One region of the Streptomyces sp. NPDC093598 genome, then DNA from elsewhere that is predicted to be linked to it. Evidence: riboswitches for the same ligand, from Rfam matches in the RefSeq annotation. Region 1 holds a riboswitch; each other region holds the start of a gene.
The links. Region 1 has a riboswitch for thiamine pyrophosphate ahead of thiO (glycine oxidase ThiO). Riboswitches for the same ligand answer to the same signal wherever they lie in the genome.

Region 1 (6,540 bases):
TGCGCGGCCCCTGGAGGGCGTTGTCCCAGTGGTGGACCAGCAGACGCTCGCCGTAGCGCCCGGAGGGGAAGGAGGCGCAGTCGCCGACCGCGTAGACATCCGGCACGGAGGTGCGCAGATGCTCGTCGGCCACGATCTCGGCGTGGGCGCCGAGCTCGATGCCGGAGCCTGCCAGCCAGGCCGTCGCCGGCCGGGCGCCGATGCCGACGACGACCGCGCCCGCGGGCAGCCGCGAGCCGTCGTCCAGGAGGACCGCGCCGGGCTCGACGCGCTCCACGCGCGCGTGCGTGCGCAGTACCGCGCCCGCGTCGGCGTACCAGCCGGCCATCGGGGCGGCGACCTCGGCGGGCAGCGCCCCGGCGAGCGGCCGTTCGGCGGCCTCGACGACGGTCACCGCGCAGCCCGCCTCGCGCGCGGCCGTGGCGAACTCCGCGCCGATCCAGCCCGCGCCCACGACCACGATGTCGTGCCGGCGGGCCAGCACCGGCCGCAGCCGCTCGGCGTCGTCCAGGGTGCGCAGCAGATGCACGCCCGGCACGCCCTCCGCGCCGGGCAGCCCGACCGGTTCGGCGCCGGTCGCGACGACCAGGACGTCGTACGGCACGGGCCCGTCCTCGGTGTCCATCTCGTGATCGGCGGGGCGCAGGCCCAGCACCTCGCAGCCGAGCCGCAGTTCGATGCCGAGGGCTTCGAAGTCGACGTCGAAGGCGGAGCCCTCGGACTTGCCGAGCAGGACGGCCTTGGACAACGGCGGGCGGTCGTAGGGCTGGTGCGGCTCGGCGCCGATCAGGATCACGTCACCGGTGAAGCCCTGCTCGCGCAGCGCGACGGCGGTCTGCACCCCGGCCATGCCCGCGCCCGCCACGACCACGCGCCGCGGCGCGGACGAACCTGGTTCCTGCGTCTGCTCGCTCACCTGATCACCATAGACACCTGACGATTTGTCAGTCAGTGCTCATGCGCCGTGACCTGCTGCACAACGCTCGTCCCACTGCCCCGCCGGGACTCCCACTCCCAGGTCTCCTCCAGCCGCACCCGCCCGTCGGGCAGCTCCACGACCCTCGACACGCAGTGCCCCGAGGAGGTGGTGCCGTCCCGCCCCAGCTGGACGTACCGGAAGTCCAGCCGGTCACCTTCCCGGGTACCCACGAGATGCCCCCGTACGACGTCGCCGCCCGTGTACTCGGCCCAGATCTCGCCCTCCCGTTCGTGGTACGTGAACCGGGTGCGGGTGCCCACCTGGCCGGGTGCCTGGTCGGCGACGGGGGCGAGAACGAGACCGTCGAGGGATCGGGCCATGGACGGAGGCTCCCTTACTGCGGCACACGGCATCGGGCTAGGGTGGCCAACGTAAAGCACTCGCGGGAGCCCGGACGCACCGGGCTGAGAGGGAGGCTGGCGGCCTCCGACCGTACGAACCTGATCCGGGTCATGCCGGCGAAGGGAGGGGCTGGACGCCCATGTCGCCTACGTCCACCACGTCAGACGTCCTGGTCATCGGGGGCGGGATCATCGGCCTGGTCACGGCCTGGCGGGCCGCGCAACGCGGGTTCGCCACGGCCGTCGTGGACCCCGAGCCGGGCGGCGGAGCCGCACAGGTGGCGGCCGGCATGCTGGCCGCCGTCACGGAACTGCACTACGGCGAGCAGACCCTGCTCGGTCTGAACCTCGCCTCCGCCCGGCGCTACCCGGACTTCGCCGCCGAGCTCACCGAGCTGACCGGCCAGGACCTCGGTTACCGCCGCTGCGGCACGCTCGCCGTGGCCCTGGACGCCGACGACCGGGCCCATCTGCGCGAACTGCACGCCCTTCAGCAGCAGTCGGGCCTGGATTCGCAGTGGCTGTCGGGGCGCGAGTGCCGACGCCTGGAACCGATGCTCGCGCCGGGCGTGCGCGGCGGGCTGCGGGTCGACGGCGATCACCAGATCGACCCGCGGCGGCTGGCCCGTGCCCTGGTGGCCGCGTGCGAGCGGGCGGGCGTGGTCTTCCACCGGGCGTGGGCGGAGCGGCTGACCGTCGCAGGGGACCGGGCCGCGGGTGTCGTCCTGGCCGACGGGACCGCGCCGGCCGCCGGGCAGGTGGTGCTCGCCGGGGGCAGCCTCAGCGGGCGGCTCGCGGGCGTCCCGGAACACGTGCTGCCTCCCGTGAGACCGGTGAAGGGACAGGTCGTACGGCTGACCATGCCGCAGCGGCACGGGCCGTTCCTGAGCCGGACCGTGCGCGCGGTCGTGCGCGGCAGCCACGTCTACCTGGTGCCGCGCGCGAGCGGCGAACTGGTCGTCGGAGCCACCAGCGAGGAGCAGGGCTGGGACACCACCGTGACCGCGGGCGGCGTGTACGAGCTGCTGCGGGACGCGCACGAGCTGGTCCCGGGCATCACCGAGCTGCCGCTCACCGAGACCCGGGCCGGACTGCGGCCCGGCTCCCCCGACAACGCGCCGCTGCTCGGCCCGACCGGCCTGGAGGGGCTGCTGCTGGCCACCGGGCACTACCGCAACGGCGTGCTCCTCACACCGGTGACCGGAGACGCTCTGGCGCACGCCCTGGCGACGGGCGAACTCCCCGAGGAGGCCCGGCCCTTCACGCCGAAGCGCTTCACCCCCGCCACCGCACTCACGGAGCAGCCCGCATGAACATCTCCGTCAACGGGGAGCCCCGGGACGTCCGGCCCGGCACGGCTCTCGACACCGTGGTGAGGTCGCTCACCGCCTCGTCCTCGGGCGTCGCCGCCGCCCTCAACGAAACCGTCGTCCCACGCACCCAGTGGCCCGCCACGCCCCTGGCCGAGGGAGACCGCGTGGAAGTCCTCACCGCCGTCCAAGGAGGCTGACCATGGCCGACGATCCGTTTCTCCTCGGTGGTACGTCCTTCACGTCCCGCCTGATCATGGGCACGGGCGGGGCGCCCAGCCTCGACGTGCTGGAGCGCTCGCTGGTGGCGTCCGGGACGGAGCTGACGACGGTCGCGATGCGCCGGGTGAACGCCTCGGTGCACGGCTCGGTGCTGTCCGTGCTCGACAAGCTCGGCATCGGGGTGCTGCCCAACACGGCGGGCTGCTTCACCGCCGGGGAGGCCGTCCTCACGGCCCGCCTCGCGCGCGAGGCCCTCGGCACCGACCTGATCAAGCTGGAGGTCATCGCCGACGAGCGCACCTTGCTGCCGGACCCGATCGAGACACTGGAGGCGGCCGAGACACTGGTGGACGACGGCTTCACGGTGCTGCCGTACACCAACGACGACCCCGTCCTGGCGCGGAAGCTGGAGGACGTGGGCTGTGCGGCGATCATGCCGCTCGGCTCGCCGATCGGCTCCGGGCTCGGGATCCGCAACCCGCACAACTTCCAGCTGATCGTCGAGCACGCGCGCGTGCCGGTGATCCTGGACGCGGGCGCCGGTACGGCCTCGGACGCGGCGCTGGCGATGGAGCTGGGGTGCGCGGGTGTGATGCTGGCCTCGGCGGTGACGCGAGCGCAGGAGCCCGTGCTGATGGCCGACGCGATGCGGCACGCCGTGGAGGCGGGGCGGCTGGCGTACCGGGCCGGGCGTATCCCACGGCGGCATTTCGCGGAGGCGTCGTCACCGACGGAGGGCATGGCCGCGCTGGACCCGGAGCGGCCCGCTTTCCGGTAGGGGGCGCGGTACACGTCACAGGTCGGCTGCAGTCCCGCCCCGAAAACAGGCGACGCGGGAGAGCTGTCGGTCGTGACTCGTACACTCGCCTGCGTGGACACGACCCTTCAGGACCCTTTGGTCGGGCAGGTGCTCGACGGCCGGTACCGCATCGACGCGCGGATCGCGGTCGGCGGGATGGCCACGGTCTACCGGGCCGTGGACACCCGGCTCGACCGGGTCCTCGCGCTCAAGGTGATGCACCCCTCCCTCGCGGTCGACGCCTCGTTCGTCGAGCGGTTCATCCGCGAGGCGAAGTCCGTGGCCCGGCTGGCCCATCCGAACGTGGTGCAGGTCTTCGACCAGGGCACCGACGGCTCGTACGTGTACCTGGCGATGGAGTACGTGGCGGGCTGCACCCTGCGGGACGTGCTGCGCGAGCGCGGGGCACTGCAACCGCGTGCCGCCCTGGACATCCTGGAGCCGGTGCTGGCCGCGCTGGGCGCCGCGCACCGCGCCGGTTTCGTGCACCGCGACATGAAGCCGGAGAACGTCCTGATAGGGGACGACGGCAGGGTCAAGGTCGCCGACTTCGGTCTCGTGCGGGCCGTGGACACGGTGACGAACACCACCGGCACCGTGCTCGGCACGGTGTCGTACCTCGCGCCCGAGCAGATAGAGAGCGGCACCGCGGACCCCCGCGTCGACGTGTACGCGTGCGGCGTGATGCTGTACGAGATGCTGACCGGCGACAAGCCGCACGACGGGGACTCCCCCGCCGTGATCCTCTACAAGCACCTGCACGAGGACGTCCCGCCGCCCTCGGCCGCCGTGCCCGGTCTGGCGTACGAGCTGGACGAGATGGTGGCCTCGGCGACGGCCCGCACCCCGGCCGTCCGCCCGCACGACGCGGTGGCGCTGCTCGCGCAGGTCCGCGACGGGCGCGGCCGGCTCAGCGCGGACCAGCTGGACGCGGTGCCGCCGCAGGCGCTCACGGTGGACCACGACAACGGCGACGACCGGACGACCGTGATCCCGCGCGCTCTCACCACACCGCGCCCGCTGCCGGTCGACGAGGACGGCGAGACCTCCGGGGCCGTGCTCAACCGCACCAGCCGCTTCGAGTCCCCGCCGCCACCCCCGCCGTCCCGGCGCCGCCCGGGATCGCGGCGCGGCCCGGCGGCGATCGTCGTCGCCGTCCTGCTCGTGCTCGGCCTCGGCGCCGGGATCTGGTACATCAACTCCGGCCAGTTCACCAAGGTCCCGCCGCTGCTGGCGAAGACCCAGGACGAGGCGGAAGACCGGCTGCAGGACGCGGGCCTGGAGGTCGGCAAGGTCAGCCACGCCCACAGCGACACCGTCAAGCGCGGCACGATCATCGGCACCAACCCTGAGCCGGGCGCCCGTATCCGCGTCAACGACTCCGTTTCGTTCACCGTCTCCGACGGCCCCGAGACCGTGCGCGTGCCGGCCCTGGAGGGCCGGAAGCTGGACAAGGCGCAGGACCAGCTGAGGGAGGACGGGCTGGAGCCGGGCATGGTCACCCGTGAGTTCAGCGAGGACGTGCCGCGCGGCTCGGTGATCTCCGCGCGCCCGGCGGACGGCACCAAGGTGCGTGCGGGCACGGCCGTCGCGCTGGTCGTCAGCAAGGGTGCTCCCATCGACATTCCCGACGTCACCGGCTCGGACGAGGCGGACGCGAGGTCCGAGCTGACGGAGGCCGGTCTCAAGGTGAAGATCGCCACCGAGCGGGTCAACTCCTCCGAGTACGACAAGGGCCAGGTCGTCCGGCAGACGCCGAAGTCCGGCAGCCGGGTGGCCGAGGGCGACACCGTGACGCTGACTCTGTCGAAGGGCCCGGAGATGATCGAGGTCCCGGACGTGGTCGGTGACAGTGTCGACGACGCCAGGCAGGCGCTGGAGGGCGCCGGGTTCCAGGTCGACGAGGACCGAGGGCTGCTCGGCCTGTTCGGCGACGAGGTCAAGAGCCAGTCCGTCGAGGGCGGCGAGACCGCGCCCAAGGGCTCGACCATCACCATCAAGATCAGGTGACGGCCGCGGGCAGGGAGCCCGTGGACGGGGCAGGGCCGGACGCATGACACCCTGAACGGGTGAACAATCAGCTGTCCGGCCCCTCCCGCAACCCCGTGGGCGGCCACGTTCCCGTGGCCGGTGGGCTCCACTCCGTAGGCCTGTCGTACGCCCGTGAGCTGAAGGCGGAGACCGTCCAGGTCTTCGTCGCCAATCCGCGCGGCTGGGCCACGCCGACCGGAAACCCGAAGCAGGACGAGGCGTTCCGCGCGGCGTGCGCGGCCGAGTCGATCCCGGCCTATGTCCACGCCCCCTACCTGATCAACTTCGGCTCGCACACCGAGGCGACCGTGGAGCGGTCGGTGGAGTCGCTACGGCACTCGCTGCGGCGCGCGCGGGAGATCGGGGCGCTGGGCGTGGTCGTGCACACCGGCAGCGCGACCGGCGGCCGGGAGCGGTCGGTGGCGCTGAAGCAGGTGCGGGAGCATCTCCTGCCGCTGCTGGACGAGCTGACCCACGACGACGACCCGTTCCTGCTGCTGGAGTCGACGGCCGGACAGGGCGCCTCCCTGTGCTCACGGACGTGGGACTTCGGCCCGTACTTCGAGGCGCTGGACGCCCACCCGATGCTCGGCGTGTGCCTGGACACCTGCCACATCTTCGCCGCGGGGCACGACCTGACCGGCCCGAGCGGTATGCACCAGACGCTGGACCTGCTGGTGGACACGGTCGGCGAGGGCCGGCTGAAGCTGATCCACGCCAACGACTCCAAGGACGTGGTGGGTGCGCACAAGGACCGGCACGAGAACATCGGCGTCGGCCACATCGGCGAGGACCCGTTCCGGGCCCTGATGACGCACCCCGCGACCGTGGGCGTGCCGCTGATCATCGAGACGCCGG
Region 2 (6,540 bases), on a different contig from region 1:
GACCAGGCCGATCGAACCGACCAGTGTGCGCACGATCTCCTCCGCGACCAGCTCGCTGTTGGCGACCGTCCCCACACTGCTCTGCGCGATCGAGAACAGCAGCAGCAGCGGCAGCGCCGCACCCGCGTAGGCGAGGACGAGCGTGTTGACGACCGAGGCGATGTGATCGCGGCCGATCCGGATGCCCGCGCGGTAGAGCCCGCGCCAGCCCATCGACGGATTGGCCTCGTGCAGCTCCCAGACCGCCGATGTCTGCGTGACCGTCACGTCGTCGAGTACGCCCAGCGAGCCGATGATGACGCCGGCCAGCAGCAGACCGCTCATGTCGATCGTCGGGTAGAGGCCGTGGATCAGGCCGGTGTTGTCGTCGGTGTTGCCGGTGAGCGCGGCCCAGTCGATGAACACCGAGCCCAGGATGCCGATCAGCAGCAGGGAGATGAGGGTGCCGAGCACCGCCACGGAAGTCCGGGCCGACAGGCCGTGACACAGGTACAGGGCGATGAGCATGATGGCGCTCGCGCCCACCACCGCCACGACCAAGGGGTTCGAGCCCTGCAGGATCGCGGGCAGGATGAAGAAGTTCAGCACCAGGAAGCTCATGGCCAGCGCCACCAGGGCCATGACCCCCCGCAGCCGCCCGACGACCACGACGGCGAGCGCGAAGATGCCGGCGAGCAGCGCCATGGGCAGACGGCGGTTGATGTCGGTGACCGAGTACTGCAGGTCCTTCGGTGCCGAGGGCTCGTAGGCGACCACGACCTCCTGGCCCTCGTGCAACTGGCGGGACTGGTCCGGCTGGACGATCTCAGTGAACGTACGGCCCTTGTCGTCGCCGCTGTCGACCCGGATCGTCGCCCGCTTGCAGGTGCCCTTCTCCTGCTGCACCGCCGAGGAACCCTCCGCGGTGGAGGTGTCGCCGGTCGGCGGAACGCCCGAGGCGCCGGCCTCCCTGCAGCTCACCTCGACCACCTTGGTGACCGTGGCATCCTGCGTCTGCCGGTCGAAGCCGACGCCGGTGCGCTCGTGCGCCGGGGCGCCGCCCGGCCACAGCACGGCGAGACCGACCAGCACCGCCACGGCGAACGGGATCAGGACCGCCGCGATGACCTTGCGCAGGTGCATGGAGACGGGCGTGGCCGGACCGTGGTTGTGCGAGTGTCCATGCCCGCCACCCGGTGCGGAGCCGGGGCCGTGCCCTCCGTGCCCGTCGCCTCCACCGTGCCCGTCGCCTCCACCGTGCCCGTCGCCTCCACCGTGGCCGTGCCCATCACCTCCGCCCGACCCTGAATCGTGCCCGCCACGGGGGCCGGGGCCCTGCCCCCCGACGGGACCGCCGTGGCCGCCACCGGAATAGCCGCCACCCTGGCCGCCACCGGAGCCCGGCCCGTACTCACCGCTGGGACGGGAACCGTATGCACCGCCGGTACCCGAGCGGTACTCACCGCCGGAGCCGGGACCACGCTCACCGCCGGAGCCCGAGCGGTACTCTCCGCCGGTACCCGAGCCGTACTCGCTGTCGGAGCCGGGACCACGTTCGCCGCCGCCCCCGGGGGCGAAATCCGAGCCACGCCCGTACCCGGGCGCAGGGCTCTGCCCCCTGGTCGGCTCTCTCCCGGCCCCGGTGGCGAAACCATGGCCGTTGCCACGGCCGTCGCCGTTTCCGGCGCCGGATCCGCGGGGCGGCTCGGGTGGTGGGTAGGGGGGACGCTGCGTCGTGGTCACCGACCGATCATCGCAAGAACGAGGGGGGCCCTCTGTTCACCGCGCCAGAATTGCCGCTAGCGTGGGGGCACCTTTTGTACACGCGGGAGCTCGGAGCACCGGGCTGAGAGGGCGCTGACCTCCGTCCCAGCGATGTTTCACATGAAACATCGCCGGAGTCGAGTGATGTTTCACACGAAACGTCGCCGGACGGAAACCGCTGCGTCGACCGCCGAACCTGTTACCGGGTAATGCCGGCGTAGGGAGTAGGTCTGATGACCAGCAAGGACGCACGCACGCCTGCCTCCGTTCAGGACGAGAAGTCCGAGGAGGCCGGAAAGTCCATCGGCTGGCACAAGGCGTACGTCGAGGGCACCCGCCCCGACCTGCGCGTGCCGGTCCGTCAGGTGCACCTCACCAACGGCCAGTCGATCACGCTGTACGACACGTCGGGTCCGTACACCGATCCACTCGTCGACACCGACGTCCGCAGGGGCCTGGCGCCGCTGCGCGAGAACTGGATCATCGCCCGCGGTGACACCGAGGAGTACGCGGGCCGCCCCGTCCGCCCCGAGGACGACGGCATCAAGCACACCTCGCCCCGCGGCGGTCTCCGCAACCTGGACGCGGTCTTCCCCGGCCGGCCGCGCCAGCCGCGCCGCGGCAGGGAGGGACAGGCGGTCACGCAACTCGCGTACGCCCGCCGCGGCGAGATCACGCCCGAGATGGAGTACGTCGCCATCCGGGAGAACGTGTCGCCCGAGGTCGTGCGCGACGAGATCGCCGCCGGCCGGGCTGTGCTGCCGGCCAACGTCAACCACCCGGAGATCGAGCCGATGATCATCGGCAAGCGGTTCCTGGTGAAGGTCAACGCCAACATCGGCAACTCGGCGGTGACGTCCTCCATCGAGGAGGAGGTGGAGAAGATGACCTGGGCGACCCGCTGGGGCGCCGACACGGTCATGGACCTGTCCACCGGCCGCAACATCCACACCACCCGCGAGTGGGTGCTGCGCAACTCTCCCGTCCCCATCGGCACCGTGCCGCTCTACCAGGCCCTGGAGAAGGTCGACGGCCGGGCCGAAGAGCTGACCTGGGAGATCTACAAGGACACGGTCATCGAACAGGCCGAGCAGGGCGTGGATTACATGACGGTCCACGCGGGCGTGCGTCTGGCGTACGTGCCCCTGACGGCGAACCGCAAGACCGGCATCGTCTCCCGCGGCGGTTCGATCATGGCCGCCTGGTGCCTCGCGCACCACAAGGAGTCGTTCCTGTACGAGAACTTCGAGGAGCTCTGCGAAATCCTCGCCGCGTACGACGTCACGTACTCGCTCGGCGACGGCCTCAGGCCCGGCTCGATCGCGGACGCCAACGACGAGGCGCAGTTCGCGGAGCTGCGCACACTCGGGGAACTCAACCGGATCGCGAAGCGTTTCAACGTTCAGACCATGATCGAGGGCCCGGGCCACGTCCCGATGCACAAGATCAAGGAGAACATCGACCTTCAGCAGGAGATCTGCGATGAAGCTCCGTTCTATACGCTCGGCCCGCTGACCACGGACGTCGCCCCGGCGTACGACCACATCACCTCCGGCATCGGCGCCGCGATGATCGCCTGGTGGGGCACGGCGATGCTGTGTTACGTGACGCCCAAGGAGCACCTGGGCCTGCCGAACCGTGACGACGTCAAGACCGGCGTCATCACCTACAAGATCGCCGCCCACGCAGCCGACCTCGCCAAGGGACACCCGGGTGCGCAGGAGTGGGACGACGCCCTCTCCGACGCCCGTTTCGAGTTCCGGTGGGAGGACCAGTTCAACCTGGCCCTCGACCCGGACACGGCACGGGAGTTCCACGACGAGACCCTGCCCGCCGAGCCGGCCAAGACGGCTCACTTCTGCTCGATGTGCGGTCCCAAGTTCTGCAGCATGAAGATCTCACAGGACATCCGCCGTGAACACGGCGGCACCCGGACCGAGATCGAGGAGGGCATGGCCCTGAAGTCGAAGGAGTTCGCGGCCAGCGGGAACCGTGTGTACCTGCCCATCGCGGACTGACCCGGCCGCGCACAGGCCCGGGGGCCGATGGTCCCCCGGCCTGTGGGAGGTGCCTGCTCGGACGGGATCCGACGGCTACTCCGGCTGATGCTCCGGTCCTCCGAAGTCCGGGCTGGTGTAGTCCGGACTGCTGAAGCTGGGGCGCGAGCCGCGGTCGCCGTCGTCCGGGCTGGTGAACCCCGGGCGGTCGTAGCCGAGGTGCGGCATGCGGCTGACCGGCGTGGACGAGGGCGTGGGGTGCAGCGCGGCGGCCGCGCCGGGGTCGACGAGTGCTTCCCGCAGGAAGGGCAGGACGCCGCGTTCCAGCAGCGCATCGTGCCAGGCCTCCTTGGCCCGGGCCACTTCCTCCAGCAGCTCGCCGTACGGCCCGCCTTCGGCCGTGGGCTTGTTCCGCAGGGCCGTGAGCAGCAGTCCCACCGCGGCGACAAGGATCGCCACCGCGGTCACGGCGCCGAACACCCAGCCCGTGGTGAGCATGGTCCGGGCGAATCCCTGCTCGGGGTCGAGCATCTGCAGGATGTAGCCGACGAGCAGGAAGATCGCCGCCGCGGTTCCGGCCAGGACGGGTGCGAGGACGGCGACGACGGCGACGGCGCCCGCGCCGGTGGCCTCGGCGACGCCCATGGTGGCGGCGAGCCCCGACGCGCCCGCACCCGGCTCGGAGGAACCGGACTCGCGCACGGCCGTCGAGGCGGACGACGCCGGCTGACGCAGTTCGTCGCGGACCTTGACGTAGTACTGGTACTCGGTCGACGCGGCGGCCGTGATGAGCGCGGTGGCGTTCAGCGCCATGGTGCGCAGCTGTTCGGGGTTGAGCCGCTGTCCGACAGCGGCCAGTTCGGGACGGTGTGGTGCGGAGCGCAGCGCCTCATCGAGGATCCGCTCGTATTCCTGGCGGTCCTCGCTCAGCAGGTGCTGCGGAACGCTGTTCATGTGCATCCCCCGATGCTCCGTAGGGCTTGGGGCTCGGCATGCTGACGAGCCGTCGGGCAGAAACGGAGGGGAGCCTGCTACGGATAAGCCGATGGTAGAGCGGTGACGGTATGCGGTGACAGGGGGTTTACCGAAATTGACCCGTCACCGGGCCGGTCCTCCGACCGGGAACGCCTGCCCGGTAAACGTTCACGCATCCAGCGGCAGTTGCTGGACCAGCAGCTTTCCGGCCATGGTCACGCCGCCGTCCATCGCGATGGCGAGTCCGTCGGCGTAGACGTGCGGTCCCTCGATGACCGGGTCGCTGTTGTCCTCGTCCTCCTCGGCACCGACCTCGCCCAGCAGATAGGGAATCGGGCTGTGTCCGTGAACGATGCGGGTGCCACCGTACGTATCGAGCAGGGAGCGCACGGCGTCCGCGCCGCCCTCGTCGCGGAAGGAGAACCGCTTGGTGAACTTGCGGAACAGGTCCCAGACCTCGTCCGCGTCATTGCGGGTGATCGTCTCCCGGACGGTGTCGTTGACCTCTTCGATGGAGCGGCCGTAGTCGAGGTAGGCGGTGGTGTCGGAGTGGACGAGCAGGTGGCCGTCGACCTCCTCGACGGCGTCCAGGCGGGACATCCACTGCAGGTGGTGGTCCTGGAGGCGGTCCATGTCGGTCTTCTGGCCGCCGTTGAGCAGCCAGGCCGCCTGGAAGGTGGCGGTGCCCGCACCGGAGTTGACGGGGGTGTCGCCGAACCGCTTCGCGCCCAGCAGCAGCAGCTCGTGATTGCCCATGAGCGCCTTGCAGTAGCCGCCGGCCGCGGCGGCCTCGGCGGACAGTCGCATCACCAGGTCGATGACGCCGATGCCGTCCGGGCCGCGGTCGGTGAAGTCGCCGAGGAACCACAGCCGGGCGGTGCCCGCGCACCAGTTGCCGGCGGCGTCGAGCAGGCCCTTCTCCTGGAGGGCCGACACCAGCTGGTCGAGGTAGCCGTGCACGTCACCCACGACGTACAGCGGGCCCTGCCCGGTGCTGGTCTGCGGGACGGCGGCGGTCTCGGGGTCCACGGTCACCTGGACAGTGTCACCCCGATTGACGACGGGAAGGTCGCGCTGGGTCGGCGTGTACCCCTCGGGGTAGGTCTCCTCGGGCGGCGGGGCGACCTCGCCGGGGTGAACGCTGTGGACGTACGGACCGGTCTCGTGGACGTACGCGGGCACCCGGAAGTCGCGCAACGTCGCCGTCCGCTCCACCTCGGGTCCCTGACCGGCCCCCTGAGTCATCGACCCCTCCACCATCGCGCCGCATTGCACCGCATCGGACTGCCTGGTCGTAGCGGCCCGCGGATGTCGTGGGCCCATCATAGGAATGCGGATCGCGCCATGTGATGACCCAGGGGTGGTGAATCAGAGCAAGGGTCCAGTTCACCGCGGCTTTCGCCCCGATTGAGCCGGGCTTTGACCACCGTGTGACCGTCCTCGCTCTTCTTCTCTTCGCGAGAACGATCCCTTCTCTCCGGGGGACCGGCCCTGTTTCTCCCCAGGAGCACGACCTCCCCGCACCCCGCTGCGAGACGTCCGCTACGAAATCTACGTCTGCTCGGGTGACCGCGGCGGGCTGACCGTCGTGCGCGGCGGGCGTCGCTGTGACGAGGTGCGCACGATCAGCTCCGTCGGTATCACCTGCTTCACCGGACGGTCGGATTCCACTCCCTCGATGGCGTCGATGAGGAGCTGTACCACCGCCGTGCCGATGCGGCGCGGCTTCAGGGAGAGCGTGGTGATGGGCGGCTCGGTGTTGGCGTACACCGTCGACTCGCTGCAGCAGACCAGCAGCAGGTCGTCGGGGACCCGCAGGCCGTAG
Region 3 (6,540 bases), on a different contig from region 1:
GGCCCTGGTCGTCGTCGGTGGCGGTGCGGTGTTCCTCGGCATGCGCCGTCGTGGGGCCGACAGCGACAGCTGACGCCCGCTCACACCGTGACGTGGCCCGTCCCCGATCCGGGGGCGGGCCACGTCCCGTTCACCCGAAAGTCGCCCGCTCCAGCCAGAACTCCAGCAGTTCCCGGTCGCCCAGCACCTCCAACTGCCGGGCATTCAACGGTAGTCGGCGGTAAAAGGCCAGCAACACGGAGGTCAGGGGCCCGCGCAGGGCGACCGTGGCCTTTTCATGGCCCCGGCGCCAGCGGACACCGTCCTCGGTGAGTTCGACGACCCACTCGGCGTTCAGGTCGGGTCCGGTGTCGGTGGCGTGCAGATGGATGCTGCGGCCCGGGCCGACCAGCTCCCCCACCACGTCGTGCGGTTCCGTCCGCTGCACGTACTCCACGATCTGGAGCCATTCGTCGATCGCGTCGGCGGCGACATCGGGCGCGACCTCGTAGGGCAGCCCGGCGGCGAGTGCGGCGTCGGCGCGGTGCACGGTGATCTCGTGCGTCATCCTTCGGGCCCAGAACCCGGAGCTCGCGATCCCCGCCCAGCCCCACACCTTCGTGTCCGGTCCGGCCTCCCGCAGCGTGGCGACGACCTGCTCGCCGGTCTGCGCCAGCCAGGCGTCCAGCGCGGCGGCGTCGCCGACGGCCTCGGGACCGGCCGCGCCCGGCACCTGCTCTTCGGGCACCTCCTCCTCGGCCCGGGTCCGCACCATCAGCTCCGCCCAGCGCAGGGCGCCGCCTGTGTGCCGGACGAGTTCCTCCAGCGACCAGTCGGGGCAGGTCGGCACGGTGCCGGACAGGTCGGCCCCGGAGATCACCACCTTCCTCAACAGGCCGATCTGGTGGGCGATCTCGTCGCAATAGCGGTCGTGTGCGAGTGGCGTCATGCCCCGCACCCTAGGGCGCGGACGATCAGGCGAGCACCACGATTTCCATCGCGTCGAACTCCACCCCGACCCGGTCCCCCACCTCGGGAGCGGCCCGCAGCGCGCACGCCGCCTCCAGACGGGGGGCGTCCTCCGGCTGGAGGCGGACGGCGACATGGGTGCCCTTGAAGGTGCGAGCGGTCACCGTGCAGCGCAGCCCCGAGTCGGCGGGCACCAAGCGCACTCCGGCGGGTCGCACGAGCAGCGTGCGCGTGCCCTGCGGGGCTCCCTCCGGCACCGGCACCTTGCCCCACGGCGTGTCCGCGGCCTCCGTCCCGACCGTCGCCTCGACCACGTTCTCGAAGCCGAGGAAGCGAGCGACGAACGCGTCGGCGGGCCGCTGCCACACCTCAAGGGGCGTACCGGACTGGGCGATCCGCCCGTCCCGCATCACCACGACCCGGTCGGCCAGCGCGAACGCCTCCCCTTGGTCGTGTGTCACGGCGAGCACGGTCGTGCCCAACCGGCCGAACAGTTCCCTCAGTTCGACGACCAGCCGTTCCCGCAGCGACCGGTCGAGCTGTCCCAGCGGCTCGTCCAGCATCAGCAGCCGGGGGCTCGGCGCCAGCGCCCGGGCCAGCGCCACCCGCTGCTGCTCCCCGCCGGACAGCGCGGCGACGGCCCGGCGGCCCGCGCCCGGCAGCCCCACGAGGTCCAGCAACTCCCGCACTCGTTCAGCCTGTTGTCGCTTCGACTCGCCGTGCATCCGCAGCCCGAAGGCCACGTTTCCGCCCACGTCCCGCTGCGGGAACAGCTGGTGGTCCTGGAACATCAGCCCGACCCCGCGCTTGTGCGCCGGCACGCCTGCCTGGTCGCGCCCGTCGAGCACCACCCGCCCGGAGTCGAGCGGCTGGAGCCCGGCCACCGCCCGCAGCAGGGTCGACTTGCCGCTGCCGCTGGGTCCGAGCACGCACACGATCTCGTGGTCGGCGACCTCCAGATCGACGGCGTCCAGCACGGCACGCCCGCCGAAGCGGACCGTCGCACCCTGCAGAGCCAGCAGCATCAGAACTCCCCCGTCCGGTCCGTGCGGAGCCTCTCCAGCACCAGCAGGGCCACGGCGCACACCACCATCAGAATCGTCGAAAGGGCCATCGCCTGGCCGTAGTTGAGGTCCCCGGGCCGCCCCAGCAGCCGGGCCACGGCCACCGGCAGCGTCGGCCGGTCGGGCCGTGCGATGAACACCGTCGCGCCGAACTCCCCGAGGGACACGGCGAAGGCGAACCCGGCCGCGATCAGCAGCGCCCGCCGCACCATCGGCAGGTCCACCTCCCGCCACACCCGCCAGGGCGAGGCACCCAGCACCGAGGCCGCCTCCCGCAGTCGTACGTCCACCGCCCGCAGCACGGGCAGCATGGTCCGCACCACGAACGGCACTCCGACCAGCGCCTGCGCGAGCGGCACCAGGATCCAGGAGGACCTGAGGTCCAGCGGCGGCTCGTCGAGGGAGATCAGGAACCCGAAGCCGACGGTCACCGCGGACACCCCGAGCGGCAGCATCAGCAGCGCGTCGAAGCCGCGCACGAACCGCCCGGCGTCCCGGCGGGTGAGCGCGACCGCGGCGAGCCCTCCGATCGCCACGGCGATGAGCGTGGCGGCGACGGCGTACGCCAGCGAGTTGCCGATCGCCTCGATCGGCGGGACCAGGAACACTCCCCCGTCCTCGCTGGTCAGCGCCCGGTAGTAGCCAAAGCCCGGCGCACCGAGGGACCGCTGCACCAGCACGGCCGGCGGCAGCACGAGCAGCACGGCGACGGTGACGAGAACCCCGCCCAGCAGCGCCCACTGCCCCGCGCCGCGCGGCCGGCGCGCGGTCACGGACGCGTCCACCAGCCGCAGCGCGGTCTCCCGCCGCCGCACGGTCCAGGCGTGCAGGGCGAGGATCGCGCCCACCGCGACGAACTGGATCAGCGTCAGCACGGCGGCCGTGGACAGGTCGAAGATCTCGGACGTCTGCCGGTAGATCTCCACCTCCAGGGTGGAGAAGGTGGGCCCGCCGAGGATCTGCACGACGCCGAAGGAGGTGAAGGTGAACAGGAAGACCATGAGTGCGGCGGCGGCCACGGCCGGGGCGAGCGCGGGCAGGGTGACCTGCCGCCAGGCCTTCAGCGGGGACGCCCCGAGCATCCGGGCGGCCTCCTCCTGCCGCGGGTCCAGCTGCCCCCAGAGCCCGCCGACCGTCCGGACGACGACCGCGTAGTTGAAGAAGACGTGCGCGAGCAGGATCGCCCACACGGTGGTGTCCAGCCGTACGCCCCACAGCTCGTCGAGCAGCCCGCCCCGCCCGACCAGCGCCAGGAACGCCGTACCGACGACGACCGTCGGCAGCACGAACGGCACGGTCACCACCGCCCGCAGGACCTGCTTGCCCGGGAAGTCGAAGCGCGCGAAGACGTACGCGCCGGGCAGCGCGACGAGCAGGGTGAGCGCGGTGGAGACCAGCGCCTGCCAGGTGGTGAACCACAGGACGTGCCGGACGTCGGACTGCGCCAGCACCTCCCCGATCCGTGCGAGGTGCCAGGTCCCGTCGGCCTTCAGACCGCGCGCGACGATCGCGGCGACGGGGTAGGCGAAGAAGACGGCGAAGAACGCGACCGGCACGGCCAGCAGACCGAACCGCGCCGCCGCGCCCCGCCTCCGAACGGCTACTTCAGTACGAGTGAGGTCCACGACTTGACCCACTGGTCGCGATGGTCGGCGATCTTCGCCGGGTCCATGGTCTCGGGGTCCTTCGCCTGCGGCCCGTACTGCACGAACTCCGGCGGCACCTGGGCGCCCTCGCGCACCGGGTACACGAACATGTTGAGCGGCATGTCCTGCTGGAACCGCTCGCTGATCAGGAAGTCCAGGAACGCCTTGCCGCCCTTGGTGTTCTTCGCGTTGCTGAGCAGCCCCGCGTACTCGACCTGCCGGAAGCAGGTGCCCTCGGCGACCCCGGTCGGCGCCGTGCTCGGCTTCGGGTCGGCGAAGACGACCTCGGCGGGCGGCGAGGAGGCGTACGACACGACGAGCGGCCGGTCGCCCTTGGCCTTCTTGCCGCCGGCCGAGCCGGAGAACTCCTCGTTGTAGGCCTGCTCCCAGCCGTCGACGACCTTCACGCCGTTGGCCTTGAGCTTCTTCCAGTAGCCCTCCCAGCCGGCGTCCCCGTACTTCGCGGCGGTGCCGAGCAGGAAGCCGAGCCCGGGCGAGGAGGCGGAGGCGTTCTCGGTCACGAGCAGGTTCCTGTACTGCGGCTTGACGAGATCGTCGAAGCTCCGCGGCGGTTCCAGCTTGTGATCGGCGAAGTACTTCTTGTCGTAGTTCACGCAGATGTCGCCGGTGTCGACGGGCGTGACGCGATGCTGTTCCTGATCGACCCGGTACTCGGCCTTGATCCGGTCGGAGCCCTTCGCCTCGTACGGCTGGAAGAGGCCGTTGTCGAGGGCGCGGGACAGCAGGGTGTTGTCGACGCCGAAGAAGACGTCACCCTGCGGGTTGTCCTTGGTCAGGATGGCCTTGTTCACGGCCTGCCCGGCATCGCCGTCCTTCAGGACGTCGACCTTGTAGCCGGACTGCTTCTCGAAGGCCGCGATGACGTCCTTGGACGCGGCCCACGAGTCGTGGCTGACGAGCGTCACGGTCTTGGAGTCACCGGACCCCTGACCGCCGTCGGACGACCCGCACGCGGCGAGCGTGCCGGCCATGCCGAGTCCGACGACCGCCGCCGTCAGCCGCTTTGCGTTGATGTTCACTGGATTCCTCCTGGAGTGACCAGGAGAAGACGCGGTCCTGCCCGGGACTTCCGGGGTCCCGGGCAGGACGCAACAGCTCGAGTGGTGACCGATCTCCCTACCCAGAATGACCTGGGCCAGGTTCGGAGGGTCTGCGGCCGTGTGCCGCACTCTCAGCGCTGTGGCGCTCCCCTGTCGGAATATGCAGATGTTCTTACGGCGGTCAGACTACCGTTCGGTGGCGGCGAGCTGACCACACGCCCCGTCGATCTCCTGACCACGAGTGTCCCGGATCGTCACCGGCACACCATGCGCGGCGATGGCCTCCACGAACGCCTTCTCGTCCTCCGGCCGGGAGGCCGTCCACTTCGACCCGGGCGTCGGATTCAGCGGAATGAGGTTGACGTGCACCGGCCTGCCCTTGAGCATCCGGCCGAGCCGGTCACCGCGCCACGCCTGGTCGTTGATGTCCCGGATCAGCGCGTACTCGATGGACAGCCGCCGCCCGGACTTGGCGCTGTACTCGAAGCCGGCGTCCAGCACCTCGCGGACCTTCCAGCGCGTGTTCACGGGGACGAGGGTGTCGCGCAGCTCGTCGTCGGGGGCGTGCAGCGAGATGGCGAGGCGGCACTTGAAGCCCTCGTCGGAGAACCGGTGAATGGCCGGGACGAGCCCGACGGTGGAGACGGTGATGCCGCGCTGGGACAGGCCGAGGCCATCGGGCTCAGGATCGGTGAGCCGCCGGATGGATCCGATGACCCGGTTGTAGTTGGCGAGCGGCTCACCCATGCCCATGAAGACGATGTTGCTGAGCCGCGCGGGACCGCCGGGCACCTCCCCGTCCCGCAGGGCCCGCATGCCGTCCACGATCTGGTGCACGATCTCGGCTGTGGACAGATTGCGGTCCAGCCCGGCCTGCCCGGTCGCGCAGAACGGGCAGTTCATACCGCATCCGGCCTGCGAGCTGATGCACATGGTCACCCGGTCCGGGTAGCGCATCAGCACCGACTCGACGAGCGTCCCGTCGAACAGCCGCCACAGCGTCTTACGAGTGGTGCCCTGGTCGGTCGACAGATGCCGCACGACGGTCATCAGCTCGGGCAGCAGCGCCTCCTGCAGCCGCCCGCGAGCACCGGCCGGAATGTCGGTCCACTGCTCCGGATCATGCGCGTACCGCGCGAAGTAGTGCTGCGAGAGCTGCTTGGCACGAAACGGCTTCTCCCCGACAGCGGCGACGGCCTCCTTGCGCTCGGCAGGAGTGAGATCGGCGAGATGCCGCGGCGGCTTCTTGGCTCCGCGGGGGGCGACGAAAGTGAGTTCTCCGGGTGCAGGCATAACCCTCCCAGTGTCGCAGATCAACTCCGGTTGCCCAGGCCGGAGTGGGGTGGGGGCGGTCACCCGTGGGTGCCACCTGTCAGCGTTGGTCGGCTTCGCACGGCTCAGGACCGCCCGACGTGCTCGGTTGCCGCGATCACCGCTGCTGAACGCTCGCGTCACTTCGAGGTCGTGCCGGGTCCGGCGCTCGGTCGACAGCCAGTGGATCGCCGCGTTCGTGGGACCGAAAGCGGTCCAGACGCACGGCAGACAGGAACCGAGGATTCGCTCAGCCTCGCGGAACCGAGTGTTCCTGCGCATGACGCCGGGCACGCGCGAGCAATGATGTCCTTCTACACGGCTTCGATGCACCTGGCGGAAAAGTGGCAAGGCCCCCCGTGGTTCAAGTGGGCCTTCCTCGGGGTGTGGGCCCTGTGCGGGGTGTTCGTCGTCTTCAAGCTGCGCCGGAACGGCTGGAGGTTCCCCCGGCGGCGCTCAGCCGAGCCGTCGGAGCCGCCGGGGGCGGGGCGCTCTACTCGCCCGTGTGCT

Region 2: it holds a riboswitch for thiamine pyrophosphate, as region 1 does, so the genes downstream of both, thiC (phosphomethylpyrimidine synthase ThiC) here and thiO (glycine oxidase ThiO) in region 1, are expected to answer to the same signal.
Region 3: it holds a riboswitch for thiamine pyrophosphate, as region 1 does, so the genes downstream of both, ACIRDU_RS26320 (thiamine ABC transporter substrate binding subunit) here and thiO (glycine oxidase ThiO) in region 1, are expected to answer to the same signal.

Annotation. Positions count from the first base shown of each region.
Region 1 is NZ_JBIWIV010000001.1:407,126-413,665, forward strand. Features, by position in the region: gene ACIRDU_RS01875 (NAD(P)/FAD-dependent oxidoreductase) at 1-916, opposite strand, end outside; gene ACIRDU_RS01880 (hypothetical protein) at 949-1,299, opposite strand; TPP riboswitch at 1,352-1,463, shown strand; gene thiO (glycine oxidase ThiO) at 1,461-2,633, shown strand; gene thiS (sulfur carrier protein ThiS) at 2,630-2,830, shown strand; gene ACIRDU_RS01895 (thiazole synthase) at 2,833-3,630, shown strand; gene pknB (Stk1 family PASTA domain-containing Ser/Thr kinase) at 3,724-5,661, shown strand; gene ACIRDU_RS01905 (deoxyribonuclease IV) at 5,721-6,540, shown strand, end outside.
Region 2 is NZ_JBIWIV010000003.1:180,876-187,415, reverse strand. Features, by position in the region: gene ACIRDU_RS12640 (YibE/F family protein) at 1-1,122, opposite strand, end outside; TPP riboswitch at 1,795-1,984, shown strand; gene thiC (phosphomethylpyrimidine synthase ThiC) at 1,977-3,761, shown strand; gene ACIRDU_RS12630 (hypothetical protein) at 3,837-4,700, opposite strand; gene ACIRDU_RS12625 (metallophosphoesterase) at 4,884-5,975, opposite strand; gene ACIRDU_RS12620 (LacI family DNA-binding transcriptional regulator) at 6,267-6,540, opposite strand, start outside.
Region 3 is NZ_JBIWIV010000010.1:99,532-106,071, reverse strand. Features, by position in the region: gene ACIRDU_RS26340 (LAETG motif-containing sortase-dependent surface protein) at 1-73, shown strand, start outside; gene ACIRDU_RS26335 (maleylpyruvate isomerase family mycothiol-dependent enzyme) at 131-928, opposite strand; gene ACIRDU_RS26330 (ABC transporter ATP-binding protein) at 954-1,973, opposite strand; gene ACIRDU_RS26325 (ABC transporter permease) at 1,973-3,574, opposite strand; gene ACIRDU_RS26320 (thiamine ABC transporter substrate binding subunit) at 3,613-4,650, opposite strand; TPP riboswitch at 4,775-4,881, opposite strand; gene rlmN (23S rRNA (adenine(2503)-C(2))-methyltransferase RlmN) at 4,906-6,012, opposite strand; gene ACIRDU_RS26310 (SRPBCC family protein) at 6,524-6,540, opposite strand, start outside.